Regions from separate parts of the Actinoplanes sp. NPDC048988 genome, predicted to be linked through region 2. Evidence: riboswitches for the same ligand, from Rfam matches in the RefSeq annotation. Region 2 holds a riboswitch; the other holds the start of a gene.
What was found. Region 2 has a riboswitch for thiamine pyrophosphate ahead of ACGFJ7_RS39430 (ECF transporter S component). Riboswitches for the same ligand answer to the same signal wherever they lie in the genome.
Positions count from the first base shown of each region.

Region 1: it holds a riboswitch for thiamine pyrophosphate, as region 2 does, so the genes downstream of both, ACGFJ7_RS10295 (thiamine phosphate synthase) here and ACGFJ7_RS39430 (ECF transporter S component) in region 2, are expected to answer to the same signal.

Region 1 is NZ_JBICTW010000002.1:689,521-703,844, reverse strand. Features, by position in the region: gene ACGFJ7_RS10335 (class I SAM-dependent methyltransferase) at 1-352, shown strand, start outside; gene ACGFJ7_RS10330 (ABC-F family ATP-binding cassette domain-containing protein) at 376-2,031, shown strand; gene thiC (phosphomethylpyrimidine synthase ThiC) at 2,028-3,551, opposite strand; gene thiD (bifunctional hydroxymethylpyrimidine kinase/phosphomethylpyrimidine kinase) at 3,628-4,386, opposite strand; gene ACGFJ7_RS10315 (thiamine phosphate synthase) at 4,383-4,967, opposite strand; gene ACGFJ7_RS10310 (thiazole synthase) at 4,961-5,707, opposite strand; gene thiS (sulfur carrier protein ThiS) at 5,704-5,904, opposite strand; gene thiO (glycine oxidase ThiO) at 5,904-6,899, opposite strand; gene ACGFJ7_RS10295 (thiamine phosphate synthase) at 6,896-7,483, opposite strand; TPP riboswitch at 7,477-7,588, opposite strand; gene ACGFJ7_RS10290 (transposase) at 7,939-8,076, shown strand; gene ACGFJ7_RS10285 (ribonuclease domain-containing protein) at 8,185-8,610, opposite strand; gene ACGFJ7_RS10280 (hypothetical protein) at 8,685-9,935, opposite strand; gene ACGFJ7_RS10275 (ABC transporter ATP-binding protein) at 10,058-10,807, opposite strand; gene ACGFJ7_RS10270 (ABC transporter substrate-binding protein) at 10,804-11,925, opposite strand; gene ACGFJ7_RS10265 (nitrate- and nitrite sensing domain-containing protein) at 12,335-14,324, shown strand, end outside.
Region 2 is NZ_JBICTW010000019.1:101,427-115,750, reverse strand. Features, by position in the region: gene ACGFJ7_RS39490 (glycine--tRNA ligase) at 1-858, opposite strand, end outside; gene ACGFJ7_RS39485 (hypothetical protein) at 922-1,422, opposite strand; gene ACGFJ7_RS39480 (antibiotic biosynthesis monooxygenase family protein) at 1,440-1,781, opposite strand; gene ACGFJ7_RS39475 (DUF6703 family protein) at 1,819-2,073, shown strand; gene ACGFJ7_RS39470 (metal ABC transporter substrate-binding protein) at 2,122-3,039, shown strand; gene ACGFJ7_RS39465 (metal ABC transporter ATP-binding protein) at 3,036-3,818, shown strand; gene ACGFJ7_RS39460 (metal ABC transporter permease) at 3,818-4,687, shown strand; gene ACGFJ7_RS39455 (metalloregulator ArsR/SmtB family transcription factor) at 4,690-4,980, shown strand; gene ACGFJ7_RS39450 (Fur family transcriptional regulator) at 4,977-5,384, shown strand; gene ACGFJ7_RS39445 (hypothetical protein) at 5,405-6,013, shown strand; gene ACGFJ7_RS39440 (DUF6328 family protein) at 5,979-6,503, opposite strand; gene ACGFJ7_RS39435 (alpha/beta hydrolase) at 6,556-7,374, opposite strand; TPP riboswitch at 7,515-7,619, shown strand; gene ACGFJ7_RS39430 (ECF transporter S component) at 7,618-8,190, shown strand; gene ACGFJ7_RS39425 (ABC transporter ATP-binding protein) at 8,209-9,630, shown strand; gene ACGFJ7_RS39420 (energy-coupling factor transporter transmembrane component T family protein) at 9,689-10,492, shown strand; gene ACGFJ7_RS39415 (aldo/keto reductase) at 10,496-10,756, opposite strand; gene ACGFJ7_RS39410 (aldo/keto reductase) at 10,717-11,475, opposite strand; gene ACGFJ7_RS39405 (LysR family transcriptional regulator) at 11,555-12,523, shown strand; gene ACGFJ7_RS39400 (twin-arginine translocation signal domain-containing protein) at 12,831-14,324, shown strand, end outside.

The DNA of each region.
Region 1 (14,324 bases), on a different contig from region 2:
CGCCGTCGACGTCAACGCGCGGGCCCGGCAGCTGACGATGGAGAACGCGGCCTCGCTCGGGCTGACCATCCACGTCGCCGCGCCGGACGAGGTGCCGGCCGACGTCACGTTCGACGAGATCTGGAGCAACCCGCCCACCCACGTCGGCAAGGCCGAACTGCACGCGATCATGGAGCGCTGGCTGCCCCGGCTCGCTCCCGGCGGCGTGGCCTGGCTGGTCATCAACCGCAACCTCGGCGGTGACTCGCTGCACACCTGGCTGGTCGGGAAGGGCTGGGCGGTGACGCGGGTGGCCAGCAAGAAGGGCTTCCGGGTGCTGCGTGTGACGTCCGCGCCCGAGAAAACCGCCTGACTTCCGGCCAGTCGCCAGGAAGGATGTCGGCCATGGGGTACGTGGATGTCGCCGGCGCCGGATTCGTGCTGCCCGACGGGCGGCGGCTGTTCGCCGATGTGTCGTTCCGGGTCGGCGAAGGGGCCAAGGTTGCCCTGGTCGGGCCGAACGGCGCGGGCAAGACCACGCTGATGCGGCTGGTCGCCGGCGATCTGTCCACCCCGGAGGGCAGCATCGCGCGCTCCGGCGGGCTCGGCGTGATGCGCCAGTTCATCGGCATGATCGGCGACGACCGTACGCTGGCCGACCTGGCCCTGTCGCTGGTGAAACCGGCGCTGTCGCAGGCGGGGGAGCGGCTCGAACGGGCCGCGGCGGCGCTCGACGACTCCGAGCGCAGCCAACTGGCGTACGCCAACGCCCTCGCCCATTGGGGCGAGGTCGGTGGATACGACGCCGAGGTGCTGTTCGACACCGTGGCCGTGGCGATCCTCGGCAAGCCGTGGGAGGACGTGCGGCATCGTCCGGTCCGGACCCTCAGCGGCGGGCAGCAGAAAAGGTTCGCGCTCGACCTGCTGCTACGCGGCGACGACGAGGTGCTGCTGCTCGACGAGCCCGACAACTTCCTCGACGTGCCGGGCAAGCGCTGGCTCGAGTCCCGGCTGCGCGAGTCGTCGAAATCGGTCCTGTACGTCTCGCACGACCGGGAACTGCTGGCGCAGACCGCCGACCGCGTGGTGGCGGTCGAGGGCGGCAGCGCGTGGACCCACCCCGGCGGCTTCGCGTCCTGGCACGAGGCTCGCGTGCATCGCCACTCCAAGCTGGAGGAGAACCGCCGCCGCTGGGAGGAGGAACATCAGAAGCTGCGCGAACTGATGTTCATGTACAAGCAGAAGGCGGCCTACAACTCCGACATGGCGTCGCGCTACCAGTCGGCGCAGACCCGGCTGCGCAAGTTCGAGGAGATCGGCCCGCCGCCGCTGCCGCCGAAAGACCAGTCGCTGCGCATGAACCTGCGCGGCGGCCGTACGGCGAAAAGAGCGGTGATCCTCGAACAGCTGGAACTCGAGGACCTGACGTTCCCGTTCGACCTGGAGATCTGGTACGGCGACCGGGTGGCCGTGCTCGGCGCGAACGGCACCGGCAAGTCCCACTTCCTGCGCCTGCTGGCGGCCGGCGGCAGCGACCCGGAAGCGGAGAACAAGCCGGTCGACGGGGCGCCGCTGGCCCACGTGGCCCACAACGGCGTGGCCCGGCTCGGCGCCCGGGTGCGGCCCGGCCACTTCTCACAGACCCACGACCGGCCCGAACTGCTCGAACGCACCCTGGTCGAGATCCTGTGGCGGGGCGACGACCACCGCTCCGGCATGGACCGGGCCGGCGCGATGAAGGCCCTGAACCGCTACGAGCTGGCCGGACAGGGCGATCAGCGCTTCGGCACCCTGTCCGGCGGTCAGCAGGCCCGCTTCCTGGTGTTGCTGCTGGAACTCTCCGGCGCCACGGTCCTGCTGCTCGACGAGCCGACCGACAACCTCGACCTGGCCTCGGCCGAGGCCCTGGAGGAGGGCTTGCGCCAGTTCGAGGGCACGGTGATCGCGGTGACCCACGACCGCTGGTTCACCCGCTCCTTCGACCGCTTCATCCTCTTCCAGGGCGACGGCGAGGTCGTCGAAACCCCCGAGCCGGTCTGGGACGTCCGCTAGGACTGCGTGGTGAGCGGAACGTAGACCTTTCCGCCGCTTGCGGTGAACTCCTCCGACTTCTGCTGCATGCCCTTGGCCTTCAGTTCGTGGCTGATCTTCATGGAGCAGAACTTGGGGCCGCACATGGAGCAGAAGTGGGCGGTCTTGGCGGCGGGGGCGGGCAGGGTCTCGTCGTGGTAGGCGCGGGCCGTCTCGGGGTCCAGGGCCAGCTCGAACTGGTCCTCCCAGCGGAACTCGAAGCGGGCCTTGGACAGGGCGTCGTCCCAGGCCTGGGCGCCGGGGTGGCCCTTGGCCAGGTCGGCCGCGTGTGCGGCGATCTTGTAGGCGATCATGCCGGCCTTCACGTCGTCCTTGTCGGGCAGGCCCAGGTGCTCCTTGGGGGTGACGTAGCAGAGCATCGCCGTGCCGTACATGCCGATCATCGCGGCGCCGATGGCCGAGGTGATGTGGTCGTAGGCGGGGGCGATGTCGGTGGCGAGCGGGCCCAGCGTGTAGAAGGGTGCGCCGCCGCAGAGCTCGACCTGCAGGTCGACGTTCTCCTTGATTTTGTGCATGGGCACGTGGCCGGGACCCTCGACCATGACCTGGACGTCGTACTCCCAGGCCCGGTGGGTCAGCTCGCCCAGGGTGCGCAGTTCGGCGAACTGGGCCGCGTCGTTGGCGTCGGCGATCGAACCGGGGCGCAGGCCGTCGCCCAGGGAGAACGTGATGTCGTACCGGGCGAAGATCTCGCACAGCTCGTCGTAGTGGGTGTAGAGGAAGTTCTCCTCATGGTGGGCGAGACACCAGGCCGCCATGATGGAGCCGCCGCGGGAGACGATGCCGGTGACCCGGTCGGCGGCCAGCGGCACGTGCGGCAGGAGCACGCCGGCGTGGATCGTCATGTAGTCGACGCCCTGCTCGGCCTGCTCGATGATGGTGTCGCGGAACAGGTCCCAGGTCAGCTTGACCGGGTCGCCCTTGACCTTCTCGAGCGCCTGGTAGATCGGCACGGTCCCGATCGGCACCGGCGAGTTCCGGATGATCGCCTCGCGGGTCTCGTGGATGCGCGGGCCGGTCGACAGGTCCATCACCGTGTCCGCGCCCCAGCGGGTCGCCCAGGTCATCTTCTCGACCTCCTCGGCGACCGACGAGGTCACCGCGGAGGTGCCGATGTTGGCGTTGACCTTCACCAGGAAGCGGGAGCCGATCACCATCGGCTCCGACTCGGGGTGGTTGACGTTCACCGGCAGCACGGCCCGGCCGGCCGCGATCTCGTCGCGGACCAGTTCCACCGGAACGTTCTCACGGATGGCGACGAACTCCATCTCGGGCGTCGTCTCGCCGGCCCGGGCGGCGGCGAGCTGCGTCCGGCCGCCGGCCCACGGTTTCCGCAACGGGGGCAGGCCCACCGCCGGATCGCTGCCCGGGCCGGAGGTGTCGTAGAGCCGTACGGGGTCGTTCCCGTCGCTCAGCACGACCTCCGAGAACGGCACCTTCAGGTCGGGGCGCGATCCCTCGACGTACACCTTGCGCCTCATGCTTTTCCTCCCCAATCGTGACAAAACCGGCGGCGAGTGGCAGCACGGATTCCCGTACCGCAGCCGTCGGAGCCTTTTAGATGAAGTGGTTCAGCGGACCGGGCCCGGCACCCAGCCGCCAGTCGCTCCCGCCGGACAGCGCGGCGGTCACGTAACGCTTGGCCGCGCGGACGGCCACCGGCACGGAGTCCCCGGCCGCGAGACGCACGGCCACGGCCGAGGAGAAGGTGCAGCCCGAGCCGTGGTTGTTCGCGGTCGGCACGGACTCGCCGCGCAACGTCTCGGCGGCGCCGTCGTGCCACAGGACATCGGCGGCGGTCTCACTGCCGGTCACCACCACAGCGCGTGCGCCCCGCTTGGCCAGCAGCTCGGCCGCCGCGACCATCTCCTCGGGCGTCTCGACCGGGCTTCCGGTCAGGGCGCCGGCCTCCTGGCGGTTCGGGGTCAGGACACAGTGGTGCGAGACCAGGGGCGCGACGGCCGCGGTGTCGGCCAGGCGGGCGCCGGAAGTGGCGACCAGCACCGGGTCGACGACGAGGTTGGGCAGGCGGTCGGCGCGGTCGGCGATCAGGGCGGCCACGGCGGGGTCGCCGATCATGCCGACCTTGACGGCGGCGACCGGGAAATCGGCCAGGACGGCGTCGAGCTGCGCGGCGACGATGTCGACGGGGATGGGGTGGATGGCGGTGACGCCGAGCGTGTTCTGGGCGGTCACGGCGGTGATGACCGAGGTGCCGTAGGCGCCCAGGGCGGCGAAGGTCTTGAGGTCGGCTTGAATGCCGGCGCCGCCGCCGGAGTCGGAGCCGGCGATGGTGAGCACGACCGGCGGCGTCATCGCGCGGCCGCCGGGCTCGCCGACAGGGCTTCCGCCAGTTCCCCGGCGGCTCGTTCCGGATCGGGAGCCCGCATGACGGCCCCGAGGACGGCGACCCCGCGTGCCCCGGCCGCGACGCAAGCCGCCGCCCGCGATGGTGTGTCGATCCCGCCCAGCGCCAGCCACGGCACCTTCCCGGCGAGCGCCGCCGCCCCCTCCGGGCTCAGCGCCGGCCCGTACCCCGGCTTGGTTTTCGTCAGGAACACCGGCGACAACGTCACGTAGTCCTCAGTGGACAGGCGCGGTACTCCGTGCGCCGAGCGCCCGACCAGCTCGACACCACTGACCGGCAGCGGGTCCGCCTCGGCCAGGTGCACCGCGTTCCCGCCCAGCGGATCAGGGCCCGCCACGATCAGCCGTCCGGGCGGCAGCAGCGAGCGCAACTGCTCGGCGAGCGCGGCCCGTTCGGCGTACGGCAGATCTCTCTCGCGCAGCACGACCCACTCGGCGCCGCCGCGGATCGCGGCCCGGACCACCGAGACCAGCGGGCCCGTGGCGATCCGCCGATCGGTGAGGACGACGAGCCCGCCCGGCGTCACCATTGGGCCAGCCCCTCATCCGATGTGGACGCCAGAGCGTGGAAGCGCCGTGGGATGCGCCCCGCCGTGTAGGCCAGCCTTCCGGCCAGGACCGCGTGGCGCATGGCCGACGCCATCGCCGCCGGGTCGTCGGCCCGGGTGATGGCGCTGGCGATCAGCACCGCGTCGCAGCCCAGCTCCATCGCCAGGGTCGCGTCCGAGGCCGTGCCGATGCCCGCGTCGAGCACGACCGGGATGTCGACGCTCTGCCGGATCAGCCGGATGTGGTGCGGGTTGGAAATGCCCAGGCCGGAGCCGATCGGCGAACCCGCCGGCATCACCGCCGCGCAGCCCACGTCGGCCAGGCGCCGGGCCAGGATCGGGTCGTCGCTCGTGTACGGCAGCACCGTGAACCCGTCGCCGACCAGCGTCTCGGCCGCGCGCAGCAGCTCCACACCGTCGGGCAGCAGGGTCCGGTCGTCGCCGATCACCTCGAGCTTGATCAGGTCGGTTTCGAAGGCCTCGCGGGCCAGGTGGGCGGTTTTCACCGCGTCGCCCGCCGTGTAGCAGCCGGCCGTGTTCGGCAGCACCCGCACGCCGAGCCGGTCGAGCATCGGCAGCAGGCCCGGCCCGGCCGCGTCGACCCGGCGCAGGGCGACCGTGACCAGGTCGGTTTCGGAGGCGACGATCGCCTGTTCGAGGGCGGCCAGGCTGTTGGCGCCGCCCGTGCCCAGGATGAGCCGCGACTTGTCGAACACCGTCAACCTCCCTGCGCGGCGGTCAGCACCTCGACCGCGTCGCCCTCGGTCAGCGGCACCGCGCCCCACGTGGACCGGGGCACCACCTCGCCGTTCACCGCGACCGCGACGCCGCGCCGGGCCTCGGTGAGCGTTTCGACCAGGGCCAGCACGGACATTTCCGTCTCGGAGTCGAAGCTGCGCCCGTTGACTGTCAACCGCATCAGAACCTCCTCGGGTCGAAGTCGGGGATTTCCTTGCCGTCCAGCACCAGATCGGCCACGAGTTCGGCGGTCACCGGGGCGAGCAGGATCCCGTTGCGGTGATGGCCGGCGGCGACGATGTGCCCGTCCGCGAAGAAGCCGATCAGCGGCGCGTTGTCGGGTGTTCCGGGGCGATGGCCCACGGTCGTCTCGGCCAGTTCCAGCTCGGCCAGGCCCGGTACCAGATCGATCGCGGCCCGCAGCAGGTCGTGGACGCCGCCGGCGGTGACCAGGCTGTCGGTGCGCTCCTCCTGGGTGGCGCCGATGACGATCTCGCCGTCCCGGCGGGGCACGATGTAGACCGGCCGGCCGTCGACCGTCGCGTCGAGCACGTGCCGCAGCAGCCCCGGCTCGCCTCGCAACCGCAGGACCTGGCCTTTGACCGGCCGTACGGGCAGTCCGGTGAGCCGGGCGGTGCCGCAACCGGCCGCCACCACGACCGTCGTCGCGTCCACATCGGACAGCGACTCGATCCGCTTCGGCACGACCCGGTCGCCGAGTTTCGCCCGCAGCGCGGCGACCACGCGCCGCGGGTCGACCTGACGTTCGCGCGGCGAGTGGACGCCGGCGCGTACCCGCGGCGACAGCGCCGGCTCCAGTTCCCGCAGCTTCGAGTGGCGCAGCAGCGGCAACTGCTGCCTGGTCCACTGGCGGGCCGCCTCGGCCACGTCGTCGGCGGTCATGGCCAGGCTCAAGGTACCGGTGTCGTCGTAGCCGACGTCGACGCCGAGCTCGGCCGCGAAACCCGGCCACAGCTCGGCCGACCGCTCCATCAGCCGCACCAGAGCCGGCTCCTCGAACGCCGACTCGCCGCCGGGCGCCAGCATGCCCGCCGCGACATGCCAGGCGCCCTCGTCACCGCCGTCGAAGACGGTGACGTCCAGCCCGCGCTCGACGAGCCGGAAGGCGACCGCCAGGCCGATGATCCCGCCACCCACCACCGCGACGTCGCTCATGCCCGGCCGTCCAGGGCCTGGAGGAACTCGATGGTGGCCCGGGCCGGGTCGGACGCGATCGCCGAGATCGCCGCCACGCCGTACGCGTCAAGCACCGCGACCCGGTCGGCGGTGACCCCGCCGATCGCGATGACCGGCGTGCCCGGCACCGCCGCGACCACGTCTTTCACTCCCGCCGGCCCGATCGGCTCGGGCAGCCCGACCTTGCTGGCGGTCGCGAAGGCGGGGCCCACGCCGAGGTAGGACGCTCCGTCCCGCACGGCGTCGAGGGCGGCTTCAGGGGTACGGCACGTGGCCCCCACGACCGCATCGGGCCCGAGCACCCGGCGCACCGCGGCGACGGGCAGATCTTCGGCCCCGACGTGTACGCCGTCGGCGCCGGCGGCCAGAGCCACACCGACCCGGTCGTCGACCAGGCAGAGCGCGTCACCAGCGCGCCGGCACACGTCGAGGGCGGCGACGGTCAGCTCGTAGGCCGCCCGGTCGGACGATTTGACCCGCACCTGGATCGCGACCGGCCCATGGCCGACCGCCCCGCGCACCACATCGAGCGAGTCGGTGATGACATGCAATCGAGGAAACAACGAACGCTCCTCCCTGCGCCGGCATGACCCGGATCAGGTTCGACGGTCGGGGGCTGCGACGGCCCCCCTCTCAGCCCGGTGCACCGGACTCCCGTGGGGTTGTGTTCGGACCATAACCGGTCCGCGACGAGAAAAGCTAGAGCGAGCGCTGTGCCCGACGTCTCCCGAAATCACCCACCGGTGGCCCAGGGCCTGTCTGGTGGGTCACGCGGGGCTGCGGCGTGGCCCAGGTGGTGGCTGGCGGCGGCCGCAGAACGACCACACACAACACCGGTATGCGACCTTCCCGCAGCCGACGCCAGCCACCACCTAGACCTCGCCTCGCTCAGTCGATGGCCGCGAGGTTGCATGGGCCGCCTGAGCAGGCGCTGAACGACGTCGGTAGGCGCACGCCGAGATGGCGGCTTGCCCTGGACATGATCGACGAGCTACTCGGCTCGGGCTGAAGCCCGAGCGTGCTGGTCGCTGACGCCGGCTACGGCGACGCCGGACAGTTCCGGCAAGCCCTCGCTGAGCGCGGCATCGACTACGCGGTCCAAGTCGCGCGCATCGAACACGACTACCGCGAAGTCAAAACCCATGCGCCGGAATGACTCTCTACGCCGTACTTCGACGCCCGCCTCATCGGCACCTGCCCACCTGCCGCGCCCACTTCCCGCAACGCAATCGCCGCGCGGGAAGAGGACCAGGACAAAGCCCTACTAGAGCTTGTAGAAGGTGACGTAGTGGTCCGGAGTGAACCAGGTCTCCCTTGTGGAGCGGTTGACCACGATGCGGTACGCGTCCCGGGCCGCGCCGCGGGTGCGGGAGTAGACGTCGTATTCGCTGTAGGTGGCGTTCGTGGGGAGCTGCTTCTCGCGGTTCTGGAACGTGCCGCCGGTGTAGTTGTACTGGCCGTACGGCCACGCGTACCAGCCGCTGCTCGTCGGCCAGCCGAGTGTGGACCAGCCCGTGCGGGCGGTGCGGGCGGCCGAGCAGCGGGAGATCGTGCAACTCGAGTGGACGGCGGCCTGGGCCGCGTCGGGGGCCACCACGGCCGGCGCCACCAGGGCGGGGCCGGTGAGGGCGAAGACCAGGGCGAGGCCGGTGAGGAACCGGCGGAGGCGGGGGTGCCGGTCAGTGGTCATGACGACATCGTGCGCGGCCGGGAGGCCACGCGGTACCTCCCGGCCGGATCATTCCATTGATGTTTACCTATGCCTTACCGGCCCAGGCCGCTCACCCAGTCGCTCAGTTCGCCCTCTTTGCCCTGGTGGCGGGGCTGCGGTGGGGTGAAGCCGTCGAACGACGGTGTCGGCAGGACGCCGGTGTCGGACGGGCGCAGCTCATGGTCGGGGCGCTGGGCGGCAGCCGACGCGCGGGCGGCCACTGTGGCCCGGGCCGCGGCGACGTTCGCCCGGCCGGTGATCGCCTGGGCGGCGCCGGCGCCCGGCAGCGGGCCGGTCGGGGCGGCGCCGGGCAGCGCGCCCGTGGGGGCAGCGCCGGGCAGCGAGCCGGTGGGAGCGCCGGCCGAGGGGCCGGCGGCGGCCTGGGCGATCGCCGAGTGGGGCTGGGCGTCGCGCTGGGGCAGCGGCGGGCGGTCGGCAGTCGGCGGGGCCTCTCCGGTGGCGCCGACCGGGCCGCGCCGGAGGACCGCGGCCAGCACCGAGCCGAAGACGCCGGCGCCGGCGGCGGTCATCGCCGCCCAGTAGGGGACTTCCTGGTAGCGGTCGGCGCCCGCACCCGGTCCGGCGATCAGGTAAGCCACCGTCAGCAGGGCGGGGCCGGGCAGACCGGCCAGCGCGACGGCGACCAGCGAATGCCGGCCGCGGCGGGCGATGAGGCCGATCACCAGGCCGCAGATCAGCGCGAGCGCCGGCATCGTGAAGAGCGCGGCCTGGTCGACGACCTTGTCGGGCAGGATGCTCAGGTCGAGCACGCCGAGGCGTACGGAAACCGGGTCTTGACCTGGCCGCAGTGACGGCGCCACCGAGACCAGCGCGATGACCCACGTCGCGACCGTCAGCGTGAGGACGCTCCAGCGAGCGACCGCGCTGCGCAGGACCGCGTACGCCGCGAAGATGCCCACGGCCGCGCCGAGCGCCGCGCACGCGCCCACCACGAAGACCGGGTCGACGCCGGTGACCTGGGCCGCCCGGGCCGGCTGCATGGTGAGCGGCAGGATCGCGGCGGCGCCGAAGCCGGCCACGACCGCGGGGACGAAACGGGAGCCGGCGGGAGCCTGGTGGGGGATCAGGGTACGGGCGGCGACGGCACCGATCGCGGCGGCGGTCATGGCGAACCACGCCACCCAGGCCAGCTGGGCGATCCACTCGTCACGCGCGGTGACCTCGACGACGCGGGTGAAGCGCAGGACGCCCAACCCGTAGGCCAGGCCCAGCTGAGAAGCCCCGCCCAGCGCGGCAACGCCGAACGAGGCACCCAACAACTTCGCCCAGGTGCGGAAAGTCATGCCCGGCACGTTACGGAATCCTCTCCCGTGAACGCCACTGGGACGTCCGATTCTTAAGGCAGTCCAAAATCCCGCTTAGAAATCCCTTGTACGCAGCGTGATCTCGCTGTGCCATGAAGAGATCACGCCATCAAGAGATCATGGAGCTGGGCGCTGCAGCGGGCGACCTCGTCCAGGTTGGCCGTGCGGCCCAGCGTGCGGGGGCGCGGGATGCGCACCTCGAGGATCTCGCGGACCCGGCCCGGCCGCGGGCTCAGCACCACCACGCGGTCGGCCAGCAGCACCGCCTCGTCGATCGAATGGGTGACGAAGACCGTGGTGGGCGCCTGCTCCATGTGGATGCGCTGGAGCTCGACCGACAGCTCCTCCCGGATCAGCGGGTCGAGCGCCGAGAACGGCTCGTCCATCAGCATCACGCGGGGGCGGCCGATCAGCGCGCGGCACAGCGCCACCCGCTGCTGCATGCCGCCCGAGAGCTCGTGCGGCAGCCGCTTCTCGAACCCGGTCAGGCCGGTCAGCGCCAGCAGGTCGTGCGCGCGGGACACGTACTCCGCCTTGCGCCAGCCGAAGATCTGCACCGGCAGCAGCACGTTGTCGAGCACCGACCGCCACGGCAGCAGGGCCGGGCGCTGGAACATCATCGCCACGTCGCGGCGCGGCTTGACCACCCGCTCGCCGGCGACGTCGATGTGGCCGCCGGTCGGCGGGAGCAGGCCGGCGATCATCCGCAGCAGCGTCGACTTGCCGCAGCCGGAACGGCCGACCACGGCCACGAACTCACCGTCGGCCACCTCGAGGCTGACGTCGCGCAGCGCCTCGACCGTGCCGGAGCGGCCGGTGAAGGTGCGTGACAGGTTCTCGACACGGATCATGAGGCGAGCCGCCAGCGGCCGGCCCGGGCCACCAGCACGGTGAGCGCCTGCGGCATCAGGCCGGAGTGGTTGTCCGGCGTGAGGCGCAGCGGGCCGGAGAGGCCGTCGACCTGTGAGGTCTCCAGGATGTCGCGGATGCGCTCGCGGTCGGCGCCGACCCGGGCCACCGCGTCGGCGACCAGGTCGACCGCGTCCGCGGCGAACGCGGCGACGCCCGAGTAGCTGCCGTAGCGCGAGGTGTAGTCGCGGAACCACTGCTTGCGGGAGGATTTCGCCGGCGTGGTGGCGATGACGTCGTCGATCGCCAGGATCTGGGTGAAGACCATCCGGACGTTGTTCGTGGCCGCGGTCGCGGCGGCCGGGATGAACAGGTCACTGGCGGCCGCGGCGTCGAAGTAGACCCGGCCCTTGTATCCGACCTGCTTCATGCCGATCGCGGCGAGCTGGGCCAGATCGGGCGCGGTCAGCACGACGATGGCGCTGGGGTTGCCGTCGGCCAGCGTGCCGATGGCCTGGGTGATGTCGGTGGCGGTCGGCTTGACCGAGCGGGAGAGCTGGGCGGCGATCCCGGTCCCGGGCAGCTTGGCCAGCAGCGCCTTGCGCGCCCCACGCCCGTACAGGTCGTCGGAGTAGAGGATCGAGATGTTCTTGGTCTTCGCCTGGCTCAGCTCGGACACCATCGCCGACGCGCTGTCGGCCGAGTTCGGGCCGATCTTGAAAATGTACCGCCGGCTGGAAACCGGGTTGACTACTTCCTCGGAAGCGCCTAACGAGATGGTCGGCGCCTTCTTGTCGTTGATCGTCTTGGCCGCGCCGACCACGCACTGGTCGCAGGCGCCGGTGATGATGGCGGCGACCGACGGGTCGTCGGCGAACGCGCCGATGTTGCGCAGCGAGGACGTGGGGTCGTTCCGATTGTCCTGTGTGGTCAGCTTCAGCTGCCGGTCGCCGAGCTGGCCCGAGGCGTTCACCTGTTCGATGCGCAGCTGAAGGGCGCGCGCGTAGGCGATGTCGACGGCCGACGAATTGTCGAGGTCGGCGGCGATCGTGATCACCTCGGACGCTGCCGGTTTGCCGTCGTCCGAGGAGCAGCCGGCCGCACCGGTGACAAGGAGCATCGATGCCACGGCGGATGCCGCGGTGATGCGGGAGAGCCGCACTGCGGTGCCTCCTAGAAAGGCGATACGGACAAGATGTCCGTTCGAACGCGCCAAACCTTGCCAACGTGAGGGCCCCTGGTCAAGCAGAGGTCCATCGATGGAGCGAGACGCTTGTCTCACATATTGGTTGGAATCTTGCGGTTTGATCGTGAGCGGGTCATCACGGATTGTCGTGGTCGGCATATTCGTGCACGTCAAAGAGGTGTGAATGTCGATTGTGGAACTGGCAATGCATCCAACAGTCGGACGGGGAGTTCGTTTCGGGTTGTTTCCGGACTTCCCAAACCAATGTCCGTTCTGATGAAATTCCCGGGCCGCAGCGCTCAGGCGGGCACGGAGACACGGGAATGACCACGGAGGAGAAGTCGTGAGCACCGGATCTTCGACCCAGGTGGCACGCCGTGGTGTCTTTCCCCGGCTTCGGGACGCGCGTATCCGTTCGAAGCTGGCTCTGATCCTGCTCGTGCCCCTGGCCGCAGTAATCGTCCTCGCCACCACGCGACTCGTCGACATCGGACAGCGCGCCTCGGCGGCCGGTCAGGTGCAGGAGCTCACCAAGCTCGACACCGACATCTCGGCGCTGACGCAGCTGCTGCACACCGAGCGGATGGCCGCCGCCGCCTACCTGGCCGCACCGGCCGGCGCGAAGCCCGACGCCTACGACGCCGCCGTGCGCAACAGCGACGCGCAGATCGCCGTCTACCGCTCGCACCGGGCCGACGTCGACGACTCGCCCGGCGCCGTGGGTGATCGTCTCGCCCGCATCGACGACCACCTCAACACGATGGACGCCACCCGGACGGCGGTCAGCAAGCGCGAGGGCATCGCCGTCGCCGAGGCCGTCTCCCGCTACGGCGTCGTCATCACCGACCTGGTCGCCTACGGCGAGTCGGTCAGCCAGCTGGCCGGTGACGGCGACATCGCCGACAGCCTGCGGGCGCTCTCCGCGTTCTCCCGCGCCAAGGCGGGCACGGCCGAGCAGGAGGCCGTCTCGTACGCGGCCCGGGTCGCCGACGACCTCAGCGAGGAACAGCGCGTCACCTTCATCGCCACCCAGACCAGCCAGCAGGAGGCGCTGACCACCTTCTCGCTGGTCGCCAGCGGAGAGCAGCGGGCCCTGGCCGACAAGGTGGTCAGCGGCGACGCGGTCAACCTGGTCGACGGCGTCGCCACCCGGCTCGGCCGCGGCGAGGCGGTGCCGGCGGACGACATCACCGAGGCGTTCGGCGCGGTGGTCGACCTGATGCGCTGGGCCGAGCAGCAGCTCGAGTCGAAGATCGTGAAGGCGACCGGCGACGACCGCGACTCCGTCGTCCGGCAGGCCGCCATCGAGTCGGCGCTGGTCGTGCTCGTGCTGATCATCGCCATCGCGCTCGCCGTGATCCTGGCCCGCTCGCTCAACATGTCGCTGCGCCGGCTGCGCGAGGGCGCGCTCGCGGTGGCCAACCGCGACCTGCCCGACGCCGTGGCCAAGCTGCGCGACGCCAAGAACCTCGGCGACGGCGGCGCCGACGACATCGTCCGCCAGGTCCGCGACCCGATCCAGCTGTCCAACCGTGACGAGATCGGCCAGGTCGCCCAGGCGTTCAACGTGGTGCACCGCGAGGCGGTCCGCATCGCGGCCGAGCAGGCGGCCCTGCGCACCAGCGTCTCGACGATGTTCCTCAACCTGGCCCGCCGCTCGCAGTCGCTGGTCGACCGGATGATCGGCGAGCTCGACATGATCGAGCGCACCGAGGAGGACCCGAAGCGGCTGGCCCAGCTCTTCGAGCTCGACCACCTGGCCACCCGGATGCGCCGCAACGACGAGAACCTGCTGGTGCTGGCCGGCGCCGACTCGAGCCCGCCCCGGCGCGAGGACGCGCTGGTGGTCGACGCGCTGCGCGCCGCGCAGTCCGAGGTCGAGCTCTACAACCGCATCGAGTTCGGCACCGTCGACACCGACGTCTCGATCGCCGCGCTCGCCGTCAACGACGTGGTCCGCCTCGTCGCTGAGCTGCTCGACAACGCCACCCGCTTCTCGCCGCCGACCACAGTGGTGGTCGCCGACGGCCGCCGGATCCGCGACTACGTGGTGATCCAGGTGGAGGACCGCGGGCTCGGCATGTCCGAGGAGCAGATGGACCAGCTCAACCGCCGGCTCTCCGAACCGCCCAGTGTGGACGTCGCCGCGTTCCGCCTGATGGGCCTGGCCGTGGTGTCCCGGCTCGCCTCCCGGTACGGCATCAAGGTCGAGCTGCGGGCCAACCTCGAGGGCGGCACGGTCGCCCAGGTCACGCTGCCGAGCAGCATCGTCGTGACGCCGCGCCGCTACGACACGTTCGGTGGCGGCCCTCGCCCGGAGCTGGGCGCGGCCC
Region 2 (14,324 bases):
GTTGGCGATGCCCTCGAGCTCGGCGAACTCCGTACCACCGAACTGGAACCGGTATTCGATGTCCACGGTGCGCTTCGAGTAGTGCGACAGCTTCTCCGCCGGGTGCTCGAAGAAGCGGAGATTGCTCTCCGAGAGGCCCAGGTCGCGGTACCAGTTCCAGCGCTCCTGAAGCCAGTAGTCGTGCCACTTCTCGTCGCTGCCGGGCTCGACGAAGAACTCCATCTCCATCTGCTCGAACTCGCGCGTGCGGAAGATGAAGTTGCCCGGCGTGATCTCGTTGCGGAAGCTCTTGCCGATCTGCGCGATGCCGAACGGCGGCTTCTTGCGGGCGGCCTGGGCCACGTTGTTGTAGTTGACGAAGATGCCCTGCGCGGTCTCGGGCCGCAGGTAGTGCAGGCCCTCGGCGCTCTCGGTCGGGCCGAGGTAGGTCTTCATCAGGCCGTTGAACATCTTCGGCTCGGTGAAGGTGCCCTTGTTGCCGCAGTTCGGGCAGTTCAGCTCCTGCAGCGAGGCGGGCGGCGAGCCGTGCTTGGCCTCCCACGCCTCCTCGAGGTGGTCGGCGCGGAACCGCTTGTGGCAGGACTGGCACTCGGTCAGCGGGTCGACGAACGCGTCGAGGTGGCCGGAGGCCGCCCACACGTCGCGCGCGAGGATGACGGCGGAGTCGAGGCCGACGATGTCGTCGCGCTGCTGGACCATCGTGCGCCACCACTGGCGGCGGACGTTCTCCTTCAGCTCCACTCCCAGCGGACCGTAGTCCCAGGCCGAGCGGGTTCCTCCGTAGATCTCGCTGGAGGGGAAGACGAAGCCACGGCGCTTGGCCAGGCTGACGACGGCATCGATACGGTCGGCGGGCATGTTCCTCCTACGCCGGCTGGGTGTCGGCGGGGACATCGGTATGGATCGGGACGAACAGAGAATTTACTCCGCGAGCTCGCACACCTCGAACTCGCCCGTGGACGTGTTCTGGTCGAGCTCGGCGGTCAGCTGCTCCACGTCACCGCCGGCGTAGGTGGCCTCGACGGGCACGGTGAGGTTGTACGTCGCCTCGAGCTTGCCGAGGCGCCACGAGATGATCGGCTCCTCGGCCGAGACGCGGGCCTGGAAATCGGCCTGGGACTCGCGGCGCCGGGCGCTTTCGCAGAGGTCGCCGTACGCCGCCTTGTAGTTACCGGCCTTCAGCGCGCTCAGGTAGTCGTCGACCGCCGTGTGCGCCCGCTCCTGCAGCGCGCTCGACCCGGCCGAGACGAGGCCGATGAGCGCGGCGACCCCGCCGCCGCAGACCAGCACCAGCACCACGCCGGCGATGCCGAGCCCCATGCCGATGCGCCGGCCCTTGCCCTCGACCGGCGGCGCCGGGAAGGGCGGCTGCACGCCGGGACCCTGCGGGGGCGGCGGTACGAAGGGCGGCGCCGTGGTCATGTGCGCAACAGTAGTCGTCAGCGCCAGGGCTCGGCGGCCCGGTCGCTCTCCGCCTCGACCACCGGCGAGCCGGGCGCGGCCGAGGCCAGCGTCTCGAACGCGGACGGCTCGTCGAGCGAGCGGGCGAGCAGCGGGGTGGCGTGCACCTTCACATCGAAGGCGCCCAGTGCGCGCCGGTAAGCTCCGACCGACTCCCACTCGGTCACCAGCGTCCAGTGGGTGGGGTCCTCGAGCGCGCGGGCGAGCCGCCCGGAGAGATATCCGGGCCGCTCGGCGAGGGCGGCGAGAGCGGCGTGGGCCTGGGCGACGAACTCGTCGTGCGTGTCCGCCGGCACGGCGAAGCGGTTGAGCACCAGCATGGCGACAGGGTACGAGAGCCGAGACAGGGGTGACGCGGTGACACCGTCCGACAATGTGCTGCGCCGGCTGGCCCGGGTGAGCCCGACCACGGCCTTCATCGCGGCGCTGGCCGTTCTGATGGCGGGCCTGTTCCTGCCCGGGATCGTCGGGGCGGCGCTGTTGTTCCTGCTGTGGCTGGGTCTGGCCACGCTGACCTTCACGACCTGGCCGGTGCAGTCGCCGCCGACCCGCGCCATCCGGCTGATCATGCTCGTTCTGCTGCTGGCGGCCGTGGTCGCCAAGGCAGTGTGACCCATGCGCTTTTGACAATCATTATCATTGTCGGCGACAGTAGATGCTATGCGCCGCCGCCTGTTCGCCCTTCTGCTCCCGCTGACGATGCTGGCCGGCTGCGGCAGCGGCGCCGGCGCCGAGGACGGCAAGTTCGCCGTGGTCACCGCGTTCTACCCGCTGCAGTTCCTCAGCGAGCGCATCGGCGGCGACCAGGTGAGCGTCTCCAACCTGACCAAGCCCGGCGCCGAGCCGCACGACATCGAGCTCACCCCGCGCCAGGTCGGTGACGTGGCCGGGGCCGGCCTGGTCGTCTACCTCAAGGGCTTCCAGCCGGCGGTCGACGAGGCCGTCGCCCAGGAGGGCGAGGACCACGCGTTCGACGCCGCCTCGGTGGTGACCCTGCTGCCGGCGAGCGAGGACGACGACCACGCGGGCGAGGAGCACGAGCACGAGACGGCCGAGGGCGGCATGGACCCGCACGTCTGGCTCGACCCGGTCCGCTTCGCCACCATCGCCGACAAGCTCGGCGAGCGTCTCGGCCAGGCCGACCCCGCGCACGCGGCCGACTTCACGGCCCGCGCGGCCGCACTGCACGCCGAGCTCGACAAACTCAACACCGAGTACGCGACCAGCCTCAAGACCTGCGAGCGCCGCGAGCTGGTCACCAGCCACGAGGCGTTCCACTACCTGGCCGACCGATACGACCTGACCGAGGTCGGCATCACCGGCATCTCGCCCGAGGCCGAGCCCTCCCCGCAGCGCCTGGCCGAGGTGGCCGAGACCGCCAAGACGACCGGCACCACCACGATCTTCTTCGAGACGCTGGTCAGCCCGGCCGTGGCCGAGACCATCGCCCGCGAGGTCGGCGCCAAGACCGCCGTCCTCGATCCGCTCGAGGGTCTGACCGATTCCTCCCACGACTATTTCTCCGTGATGCGCGCCAACCTGACCGCCATCACCACCGCCCTGGGGTGCACAGCATGAGCATCGTCGACGTACGCCATCTGGCCGTCGGATACGAGGGCCGGGAGATCCTGCACGACGTCTCCCTGGCCGTCGACCAGAAAGAGGTCGTCGCCATCCTCGGCGCCAACGGCTCCGGCAAATCCACACTGATCCGCACGATCCTCGGGCTGGTACCGATCGGCCGCGGCGAGATCGACCTCTTCGGTACGCCGCAGCGGCGCTTCAAGCAGTGGGCCCGGGTCGGATATGTGCCGCAGCGTCTCGGCGCCGGCAGCGGGGTGCCGGCCACCGTCGGCGAGGTCGTCGCCTCCGGCCGCCTGGCCCGGCGCGGCATCTTCCGGCTGCCCGGCGCGGCCGACAAGACGGCCGTGCGCGACGCGCTGACCGATGTCGGCCTCCTGGACCGCGTCAACGATCCGGTCTCGACCCTCTCGGGTGGGCAGCAGCAGCGCACGTTGATCGCCCGGGCCCTGGCCGGAAAGCCGGACCTGCTGGTGCTGGACGAGCCCACCGCGGGTGTGGACGCGGCCAGCCAGGAGGCGTTCGCCGCCGCGCTGGGCCGCTTCGGCGACACCGGCGGCACGATCCTGCTGGTGGCGCACGAGCTCGGCCCGCTGCGCCCGCTCATCGACCGGGCCGTGGTGGTGCACGAGGGCCGCATCGCCTTCGAGGGCGCGCCGCCGGAGCCGGCCGGCCACCACGCCGAGCCCGACCACGACCACGTGCATCCGCACGCCGTCCAGCCCACCGCCGGCATCTGCGAGTGGGCCCCCACCGACCGCATGGCAGCAAACTGATGGATCTTTTCCAGTACGACTTCATGATGCGTGCCCTGGCCGGCGCGCTCATCATCGGCCTGGCCGCGCCGTCGCTCGGCATCTACCTGGTGCAGCGGCGCCTGTCGCTGATCGGCGACGGCATCGGCCACGTCGCCCTGACCGGCGTCGGCGTCGGCCTGCTGCTCAACCAGTCCCCCGTGCTGGCCGCCGTCATCGTCTCGGCCGCCGGCGCCATCGGCGTCGAGCTGATCCGCGAACGCGGCCGTACCTCGGGCGACCTCGCCCTGGCCCTGCTCTTCTACGGCGGCATCGCCGGCGGCGTGGTGCTGGTGTCGCTCTCCGACGACGCGAGCAGCAACAGCCTGATCCAATATCTGTTCGGCTCGCTGATCACGACGTCGCCCACCGACATCGCGCTGATCGCCGTGCTCGGCGCCCTGGTGCTGATCGCGATGCTGGCCTTCCGGCCGGCGCTGTTCGCCGTCTGCAACGACGAGGAGTACGCCCGGGTGAGCGGCCTTCCCGTCCGTACCCTCAATCTTCTGATGGCCGTGACCACCGCCGTCACCGTGACCATCGCCATGCGCACCGTCGGGTTGTTGCTGGTCTCGGCGCTGATGGTCATCCCGGTCGCGGCCGCGCAGCAGGTGACCCGCGGCTTCCGCAGCACGATGGTGGCGGCGATGCTGATCGGCGTCGGCGCGGCCGGCGCCGGCGTCGTCTTCTCGGCCGAGGTGGACACCCCGCCCGGCGCCACCACCGTCATCCTGGCCCTGGCCATCTTCGTGGCGATCGCCGTCGGCGGCGCGACCTGGCGGGTCCTGCGCCGCCGGGCCCACCCGCCGCGCGAGGTGGAGCCCCCTGACGTGGTTCTCCAGGAGGCCTGAGAATGGGTTACGAAACGTACGAGCCGGCCGGCGAGCTGCTGCGGGCGCTCTCCGCGCCGATCCGCGTCGCGATCGTCGCCGAGCTGGGCGCCGGCGAGCGCTGCGTGCACGAGCTGGTCGAGAAGCTGGGCGCGCCGCAGCCGCTGGTGTCCCAGCATTTGCGGGTCCTGCGCGGCGCGGGTGTGGTGCGAGGTGCACGACGGGGCCGGGAGATCGCATACTCCCTGGTGGACGACCACGTCGCACACATCGTCGCCGACGCCGTCAGCCATGCGAGGGAGGTTCGTTCGTGAGCACCGAGAGTCAGCAGCGCAACACCAAGCAGCGCAGTGCGGTCAGCGCCGTGCTGGCCGAGACCGAGGGCTTCAACAGCGCCCAGGAGCTGCACGCCATCCTGCGCGAGCGCGGGGAGCGGGTGGGGCTGACCACCGTCTACCGCACGTTGCAGGGCCTGGCCGACGCCGGCGAGATCGACGTGATGCGCCCACCCGGCGGCGAGCACCTGTACCGCCGGTGCAGCCAGGGGCACCATCACCACCTGGTGTGCCGGTCGTGCGGCCGCGCGGTCGAGGTGGAGGGCCCGGCGGTCGAGTCGTGGGCCGACAAGGTGGCCGGCAAGCACGGCTTCGTCGACGTCTCGCACACGATGGAGATCTTCGGAACCTGCCCCGACTGCGCGGCCAGGCCCCGGGACTGAGCACATGGGACCCTAACGGCGTGAAGCTCTATGCCGACAGGATCCCCACCGCCGTCCGCCAGCTGATCACCGACATCGTCGTGGTGATCTGGGTCTACCTCTGGGTTCGCGCCGGCCTGTGGGTGCACGACATGGTCGAGAAGCTGGGCGTGCCCGGCGCCAAGCTGGAGAGCGCGGGCGGCGGCATCGCCGACAACCTGGCCGACGCCGGCGGCAAGGTCGGCAAGGTGCCGCTCGTCGGTGACCAGCTGGTCAAGCCGTTCACCGGCGCCGCCGACGCCGCCCGCAACCTGGCCGAGGCCGGGCGCCAGCAGCAGGAGATCGTCGACCAGATGGCCGTCATCATGGCCCTGGCCGCGGTCGCCGTGCCGCTGGCGCTGGTGCTGTTGATCTGGCTGCCGCTGCGGATCCGCTGGATCCGCCGGGCCGGCGTGGCCACCTCCGTACGGAATCAGCCCGCCGGCCGTGACCTGCTCGCGCTGCGGGCCCTGGCCGGCCAGCCGCTGAACCGGCTGGCCAAGATGGGCCCGGACATCGCGCAGAGCTGGCGCAACGGCGACCCCGAGGCGGTCGACGCGCTGGCCGAGCTGGAGCTCAGGAGTCTCGGCCTGAAAGGTTCTCGTCGCTAGCCTCGGCGTAGTCCTGCTCGTCGTCCTCGTCGTCCTCGTCGATCCAGTTGCGGCGCAGCCACGGGATGCCGGCCCAGAAGGTCAGGAAGAACAGGGCGGTGAGGGCGCTGAAGATGAAGGCGATCGGCCGGTCCAGGATGTAGTCGGTGACCAGCAGGACGCTGGCCGCCATCGAGACCAGCAGGAACGCGAGGCCGCCGGTCGCCATCCGATGGGCGTACCGGACCAGTTCGGGCTTGCGGCCCTGACGGAACAGCGCCCGGTGGAAGGCGACCGGCGCGATGATCATCGCGGTGGCGCCCGCGGCGGCGAGCAGCGCCACCACGTACGTGTCCTTCTGGAATTGCGTGACCTTGGGGAAGCCGTTGCTGAACGGCAGGGTCAGCAGGAAGGCGAACAGGATCTGGATGCCGGTCTGCGCGACCCGCAGCTCCTGGAGGAGATCGGCGAAGTTGCGGTCCCAGCGTTGTTTCTCCGACTCGTGCTTCATCCGCGGCTTCTCGGGTGGCATGCCGCGACGAGTACCCCAAGGTGAACGTGAATCAAACTCCCTGGATGCGCGCTATGGCCGCTTCCGCAAGGGCGGTGGCCGCCTGCTCGGGGACCCAGTGGCTGATTCCTCGCATAGCGACCATCTGGTAGTCGGCGTCGACCCAGTCGCGGGTGCGCAGCGCCGCGGTCAGCGAGACCACGCCGTCCTTGTCGCTCCAGACGTAGGTGGTGGGCACCTGGATCAGGCGTACGTCCTTGAGCTGGTCGAAGGTCAGCGCCCGGTACCAGTTCAGGCCGCCGGTGAGCCGGCCCGGCTCCCGGTTGGCCTCGACGTAGAGGCCGGCCCGCTCGCCGATCGGCTTGAGCATCCAGCGCAGGGCGGCGGCGTCGTTGGCGAGCAGCAGTCGCTCGGCGGCGGCCGACTGGAAGACCTTGAAGTACGCCAGGCGGGCCCGCTGCGACGGCCGGGTCCGCAACGCCAATTGCAGCGCCTTGGGGTGCGGGACGGAGACCGCGGTGAGCGTACGGACCCGCTCGGGATGCCAGGCGGCGAGCATCCAGCCGACGTTGGCGCCCCAGTCGTGGCCGATGACGTGCGCCGACTCGAGGCCCAGGGCGTCGAGCACGCCGACCGCGTCCGCCACCGCCTCGGTGATCCGGTAGGCGCCGACGTCCGCCGGGCGGGCGCCCGGGGAGACGCCGCGCTGGTCCATGGCGTACGTCCGCAAGCCGGCCGCATGCAGTTTCGGCGCGAGCAGATCGAATTCGCGGTGGTCCTGCGGGAAGCCGTGCAGCAGCAGAACCGGGTCGCCGTCGGCAGGGCCGCCCTCGAAGACATCGAAGGTCAAACCCCGGGCCTTGATCTCCATGTGTGATCACTCCCTCGCTGGGCGCACAGAAGCAAGCGGTGTTAGCGTCATCGAAACTAATGCACGAGGTTTATTCGCGACGGTGCAGACGCCATCCCAGAGTCGCCGCATCTGCAACTCAGGGTAGGTCGCGAATAAACCTCGTCCGACAGGGGAGCGCACAGCGCTGAGAGTGCGGGTGACACCGCAGACCCTCGTACCTGATCTGGGTAATGCCAGCGCAGGAAGCTCGGGAGGAACCACATGTCATCTCGATGGCGCACCATCGACATCGTCATCGCCTCGATCATCGCCGTCGCCTTCGGCGTGATCTTCTGGGCCTGGGGCCTGCTTTGGAACGGCCCCGCCGACGCCATCCCGCTGCCCGGCCGGGCCGTGATCTACGGCGTGTGGCTGGTGCCGGCCGTCCTCGGCGCCCTCATCGTCCGTAAGCCGGGCGCCGCCTTCTACACCCTCACCCTGGCCGCGCTGGTGTCGGCCGCGGTCGGCACGAGCTGGGGCTGGACCCTGGTCATCCAGGGACCGCTCGAGGCGCTCGGGGCCGAGCTCGTGTTCGCCGCCTTCGCCTACAAGGCCTACAACCTGCCGGTGGCCCTGCTCGCGGCCACCACGGCCGGGGTCGTGGCCTCGGTCTACGACGCCTTCGTCTGGTACGGCGGCACCTCGTGGGCCACCATGCGCATCTGGTACATCGTCATCACCGCGCTGTCGTCGCTGGTCATCGCCGGCTTCGGCAGCGTCGCGCTGACCCGCGCCCTGGCACAGACCGGTGTGCTCGACCGGTTTCCGGCGGGCCGGTCGCGCGCCCTGGTCTGATCTGGTCTCATTCCCGATATGAGTGAGGTCGTTCTGCGCGGTTTCGGCTGGCGGCACGCGGGCCGTCGCGCCTGGGCCGTCCGCGACGTCGACCTGCGGATCGAGCACGGCGAGCGGGTGCTCCTGCTCGGGCCCTCCGGGGCGGGCAAGAGCACCCTGCTGTCCGCGCTGGCCGGCCTGCTGCCGGAGGACTCGGGCGAGTCCGAGGGCGCCATCGAGATCGACGGCCTCGACCCGCGCAAGGCCCGCGACCAGGTCGGCATCGTCTTCCAGGATCCGCAGACCCAGCTCGTCATGGCCCGCAGCGGCGACGACGTGGCCTTCGGCCTGGAGAACCGCGGGGTCCCACCGGCCGACATCTGGCCGCGGGTCAGCGACGCGCTCGACCGGGTCGGCTTCCCTTATCCGATCATCCGCTCGACCGCGGCGCTCTCCGGCGGCGAGGCCCAGCGGCTCGCGCTGGCCGGGGTGCTCGCCCTCAGCCCTCGCCTGCTGCTGCTCGACGAGCCCACCGCCAACCTCGACCCGGACGGCGCCGTCCTGGTCCGCGAGGCCATCGCCGCCCTCCGCCTGGACGCCTCCATGATCATCGTGGAGCACCGGGTCGCCGAGGCGCTGCCCCTGGTCGACCGCGTCGTCGTGCTCGAGCCGGCCGGGGGCGTCCGGGCCGACGGCGCGCCCGAGGTCGTGTTCGCGGCCTACGGCGATCGCCTGGCCGACGAGGGTGTCTGGGTTCCGGGCTTCACCATTCCCCCGCTCAAATCAAGATCAACGGCAGATCCTTCCCTCGTACGCACGGAGCAGGCCACAGTCGCGGGGCGCCTGGCCCCCGTGTCGCTCGGCGCCGGCGAGGGCGAGGTCCTGGCGGTGACCGGCCCCAACGGCGCCGGCAAGTCGACCCTGGCCCTGCTGCTCGGCGGCCTGCTCGCCCCGACCGGGGGCCGCGTGCACGCCTTCGACGACCCGAAGCCTCCGCACCGCTGGCGCGCGGCCACGCTGACCGGCCGGATCGGCTCGGTCTTCCAGAACCCGGAACACCAGTTCGTGACGACACGGGTGGTCGACGAGCTGGCCCTGGGCCCGCGCCGGCTGGGCCGCTACGACCAGCAGGTCATCGACGACCTGCTGGAACGGCTGCGGCTGACGAAGCTGGCGGCCGCCAACCCGTACACCCTCTCCGGCGGCGAAGCCCGCCGCCTCAGCGTCGCCACCGCCCTGGCCACCGCGCCGCGGCTGCTCGTGCTCGACGAGCCCACCTTCGGCCAGGACAGGCGCACCTGGATCGAGCTGGTCACCCTGCTGTCGACCCTGCGCGACGACGGCCACGCCATCATCGCCGTCACCCACGACGACGACTTCGTCCAGACGATCGCCGACCGCACCTTTCCGCTCGGCACCCCGCGCCTGCCCGACCCGCTCCCCCGCCGGCGGCGCCTGTGAACCACCTAGCGCACAGCCTCGGCCCTCCCGCGACCCTCTTCACCCGGCAGCGGCGCGGATGAGCTTCGTCCTTCAACCCGTCGCCGACCCCGCGGCCCCGCTGGCCCGGCGCAATCCCGTGGCCAAGCTGGGCGCGGCGCTGCTCTTCACGCTGCCGCTGCTGTCCACACTCGACCCGCTGACCCCCGCGATCGCCCTGGCCATCGAGCTGGCGGTGCTTCCTCTCTTCGGCGTACGGCTGTCGGTCCTGGCCCGCCGCGCCTGGCCCCTGCTGATCGCCGCGCTGGGCCTGCTGGCCACGATGGTCCTGTTCGCCGCCGACCGCGGCGGCCGCCTCCTGCTCGACCTGGGCCCGTTCGACATCACCACCGGCGTGCTGGTGTCGGCCCTGGGCCTGATCCTGCGCCTGTTCGCCATCGCCGTCCCCGGCGTGATCGTCTTCGCCACCACCGACCCCACCGACCTGGCCGACGCCCTGGTCCAGAACGCCAAGGCCCCACCCCGCTTCGCCATCGGCGCCCTGGCCGCCTTCCGCCTGCTCCCCCTGCTCGACCAGGAATGGCAGATGATCACCTTGGCCCGCCGAGCCCGCGGCGTCGACGCCGGCCGCAACCCCGTAGCGGCCCTGCGCCTGTTCGTCTCCACCGCGTTCGCCCTGCTGGTCGGAGCCCTGCGCCGAGGCGGCCGCCTGGCCGTGGCCATGGACGCCCGCGGCTTCGACTCGGGCCTGCCCCGCACCTACGCCCGCCGCCAGATCTTCACCCCCGCCGACACCGCCCTGCTGCTGGGCGCCGTGGCCCTGTCGGCCGTGGCCCTGGGCACCAGCATCGCCCTCGGCCTGTTCCGCCCGATCATCGGCTGATCGTCAGCGGGTGCGCACCGTGCCGTGGGCCGCGAACGACGTGCGGTCGCCCCGCCAGCCCTCGCGGGGCACCGCGGCGTCCAGCGCCGCCAGGTCCCGCTCCGCGAGCACGATGCCGGCCGCCGACGCGTTCTCCGCGAGCCGCCGGCGGTTGCGGGTGCCGGGGATCGGCACCACGTCCGGGCCGCGCGCCAGCAGCCAGGCCAGGGCGAGTTGCCCGGGCGTCACGCCGTGCGCCTCGGCCACCTCGGCCAGGGCCCGCACGAGGCGAGGTTGGCCGGCAGATGCTCCGGTCCGAACCGGGGGTCGGCACGGCGGAAGTCGCCCTCCGGGAACGGGCCGGAGGGCAGCGTTCCGGTCAGCAGACCCCGGCCGAGCGGGCTGTACGGCACCAGCCCGGCGCCGATCGCCCGGGCCGCCGGCACCACGTCGTCCTCGGGCTCGCGCCAGGCCAGGGACCACTCGAACTGCACGGCGGCGATCGGGTGCACGGCCGCGGCCTGGCCCAGCTGCGCCGGGTTGACCTCGGAGAGGCCGAGATGGCGGACCTTGCCGGCGGCGACGAGGTCGGACATCGCGCCGACGGTGTCGGCGACCGGCACCTCCGGATCGACCCGGTGCAGGTAGTACAGGTCGATGTGGTCGGTGCCGAGCCGCCGCAGCGACGCCTCGCAGTATCCGCGAACGTTCTCCGGGCGGCCGTCGAGGCGGGTGCCGTCCTCGCCGCGGACGATGCCGAACTTGGTGGCCAGCACGACCTCGTCGCGGCGGCCGGCGATCGCACGGCCGACCAGCGTCTCGTTGTGGCCCCGGCCGTAGCTCATCGCCGTGTCGATCAGGGTGATGCCGTGATCGAGGGCGTCCCGGATGACGGCGGCCGACACCTCGTCGTCGGCCGGGCCGTAGGCCTGGGAGAAGCCCATGCAGCCGAGCCCGATCGCGGAGGTGGCCGGGCCGGTGGCCCCGAGCGTCTTCTGTTCCATGCCGACGAGCCTGGGCCGCTACCGTTGATATGTCCAAGACTCGTTGGCGCTGACATTCATCGCCGTCCAAGATGAATCGATGGAGTTGCGCCAGCTGACCTACTTCGAGGCGGTCGCCCGCTGCGGCGGTTTCACCCGGGCCGCCGAGCAGCTGCACGTGGCCCAGTCCGCGGTGTCCGCGCAGATCCGGCTGCTCGAGGCGGAGCTGGGCGCCGAGCTGTTCACCCGAACGACCCGGCGGGTCACCCTCACCGAGGCCGGCGAGCTACTGCTGCACCGCGTACGCCGCGCCTTCGGCGAACTCGACGGCGCCCGGGCCGACCTCGAGGACCTGGCCGCCGTGCTGACCGGCCGGGTGACACTCGGCGCGACAGCGGTGCTCGGCGGATTCGACCTGCCCGGCGCCCTGGCCGGGTTTAACCGCCGTTATCCGGGTGTCGCGCTGAGCCTGCGCACCGGCCTGATCGCCGATCTGCTGACCCGCCTCGACGACGGCACAGCCGACCTGGTGGTCGGCCCGGTCCACGCGGATCTGCCGTCGCGTTTCTCGGCCCGCACGATCGCCCATGAGAGCGTGGTCCTGATCGTCCCACCCGGCCACCGGCTGGCCCGCACGCGCGCGACAGCCCCAGCCGGAAAACGCCGGGCCGGGCCGCGCCCCCTCGACGCGAACCTCACCCACGAGCGCCCGATCGACCTGGGCGAAGCGCGCGATGAGCCGTTCGTCTGCCTTCCGGCCGGCAGCGGGCTCCGGGCCATCCTGGACGAGGCGGCGCGGGCGGCCGGATTCACCGCCTGGGTGCCTTTCGAGTCGCACAGCGCGGCCAGCATCCGGGAGCTGGTGTCGGCCGGTCTCGGCGTGGCTCTGCTGGCCGGCACCGCGGCCGAGACCCCCGGCCCGCCGGTGGCGGTCGTGCCGCTGGCCGACGCCCCGGCGCATCCGGCGATCGGCGTGATCCACCATCGCGACCGCCGTCTCGGCGCCGCCACACGAGCCTGCCGCCGCCACCTGATCGACATCGCCGCGAGCCGACCGCCCACCGGCTGATCGGCACCGGTACTCGACGTAGGGCCGGTCGAGCCCGAGCACCATGCGCATCGTGGTCGGCTGGCCGGCCCCGTTCGGCCCTAGATGCCTCGTCCAGCCCGTACCTCTTTGTCAGTTCTCGCAGCGTTATCGCCATGGCCGGAACGCTGTGAGCGCGGGGGTGCCCGGCACCCGACACCAACGGCCGCGATCGACCTTACGAAAGTAATTTCCCCGTACGTCACTAGATCGACAGCGGGTGTTGGCGTGATCCGGACAACGTGTGCCAGGAAGAGCATGTGTCTATCTCCAACTGGGAGAACTCGCTATGGGTCACGGCCACGACCACACGCACGACCACACGCACGAGAGCGCCGGTGGCGACCTCGCCCCCGCCCTCGACCTGAGCATTCCGGACAGCGAGCTGTCGCCGTCCGACGTCTCCCGGCGCGGTTTCCTGCGCGGCGCGGGCCTGCTCGGCGCCGGCGCCGCCGCCTCCGTGCTCGCCGTCCCGTCGGCCGCCCAGGCCGCCGGCCTGCCGCACTCGCACGGCCCGGTCGGTGGCGGGTCGGACAAGGGCGGGTTCCGCTGGCTCGCCGGCGACCACCACATCCACACGCAGTACAGCTCGGACGCCCAGTACCGGGTGATCGACCAGGCCCGTCACGGCCGCGCGTTCGGCCTCGACTGGGTCGTCATCACCGACCACGGCAGCGTCGCGCACGCCAAGATCGGCGTGGAGAAGGTCAACCCGGACATCCGGAAGACCCGCGAGGAGTACAAGGACCTCCTGACCTTCCAGGGTCTGGAGTGGAACATCCCGGCCGCCGAGCACGCGACCGTCTTCGTGACCCCGAGCCGGAACGAGGTCGAGGTTCTCAAGCAGTTCGAGAACAACTACGACGGCAACCTGCTGCCGGCCACCAACACGACCGCGCAGAACGAGGCGGCCGCGATCGCCGGCATCAAGTTCCTCGGCTCGCAGGTCCGCGCCCGCAAGATCGACGGCGCGCTGTTCCTGGCCAACCACCCGGCCCGTCGTGGCATCGACTCGCCGCACGAGATCCGCAACTGGCGCGACGCCGACCCGTCGGTGGCGGTCGGCTTCGAGGGGGCGCCCGGCCACCAGGCCGCCGGCATCCCGGCCCCCAACGGCCGCGGCGGCGCCCGGGGCTACTACGACAACAACCCGTCGGCCGCGTCGTTCCCGGGTTACCCGCTGGAGAGCTACCGGACGTGGGGCGGCTTCGACTGGATGACCGCCACCGTCGGCGGCCTGTGGGACAGCCTGCTCGCCGAGGGCAAGGCGTGGTGGATCACCGTCAACTCGGACTCGCACGTCAACTACCTGGACCAGTCGGACCGGGGACCGGACAGCAACTTCGACGTCAACGGCAAGTACAACGACCCGGTCTACACCGGTAAGACGCTGACCACGGCCGGCGACTTCTGGCCGGGCTTCTACGGCCGTACGAACGTGGGCGCCACCTCGTTCGGCTACAAGGCGGTCATGGACGGCCTGCGCGCCGGCCGCGTCTGGGTCGACCACGGCCGGCTGATCAAGGGCCTGGACGCCCGGGTCCGTACGTCCGGCGACCGCCGCCCGTTCACCGGCACCCCGCTCGGCGGCGTGCACCAGGTCAGGCGGGGCACCAGCACCGAGCTGACCCTCGAGATCGACCTGCAGGACGTGCCGAACTGGGCGCAGTTCGTGCCGGTCCTCAAGCGGGTCGACGTCATCGTCGGCACCATCACCGGCCCGGTGAAGGACCGGGACACGTTCCAGGCCCCCGACACCAAGGTGGTCAAGTCCTTCGAGATC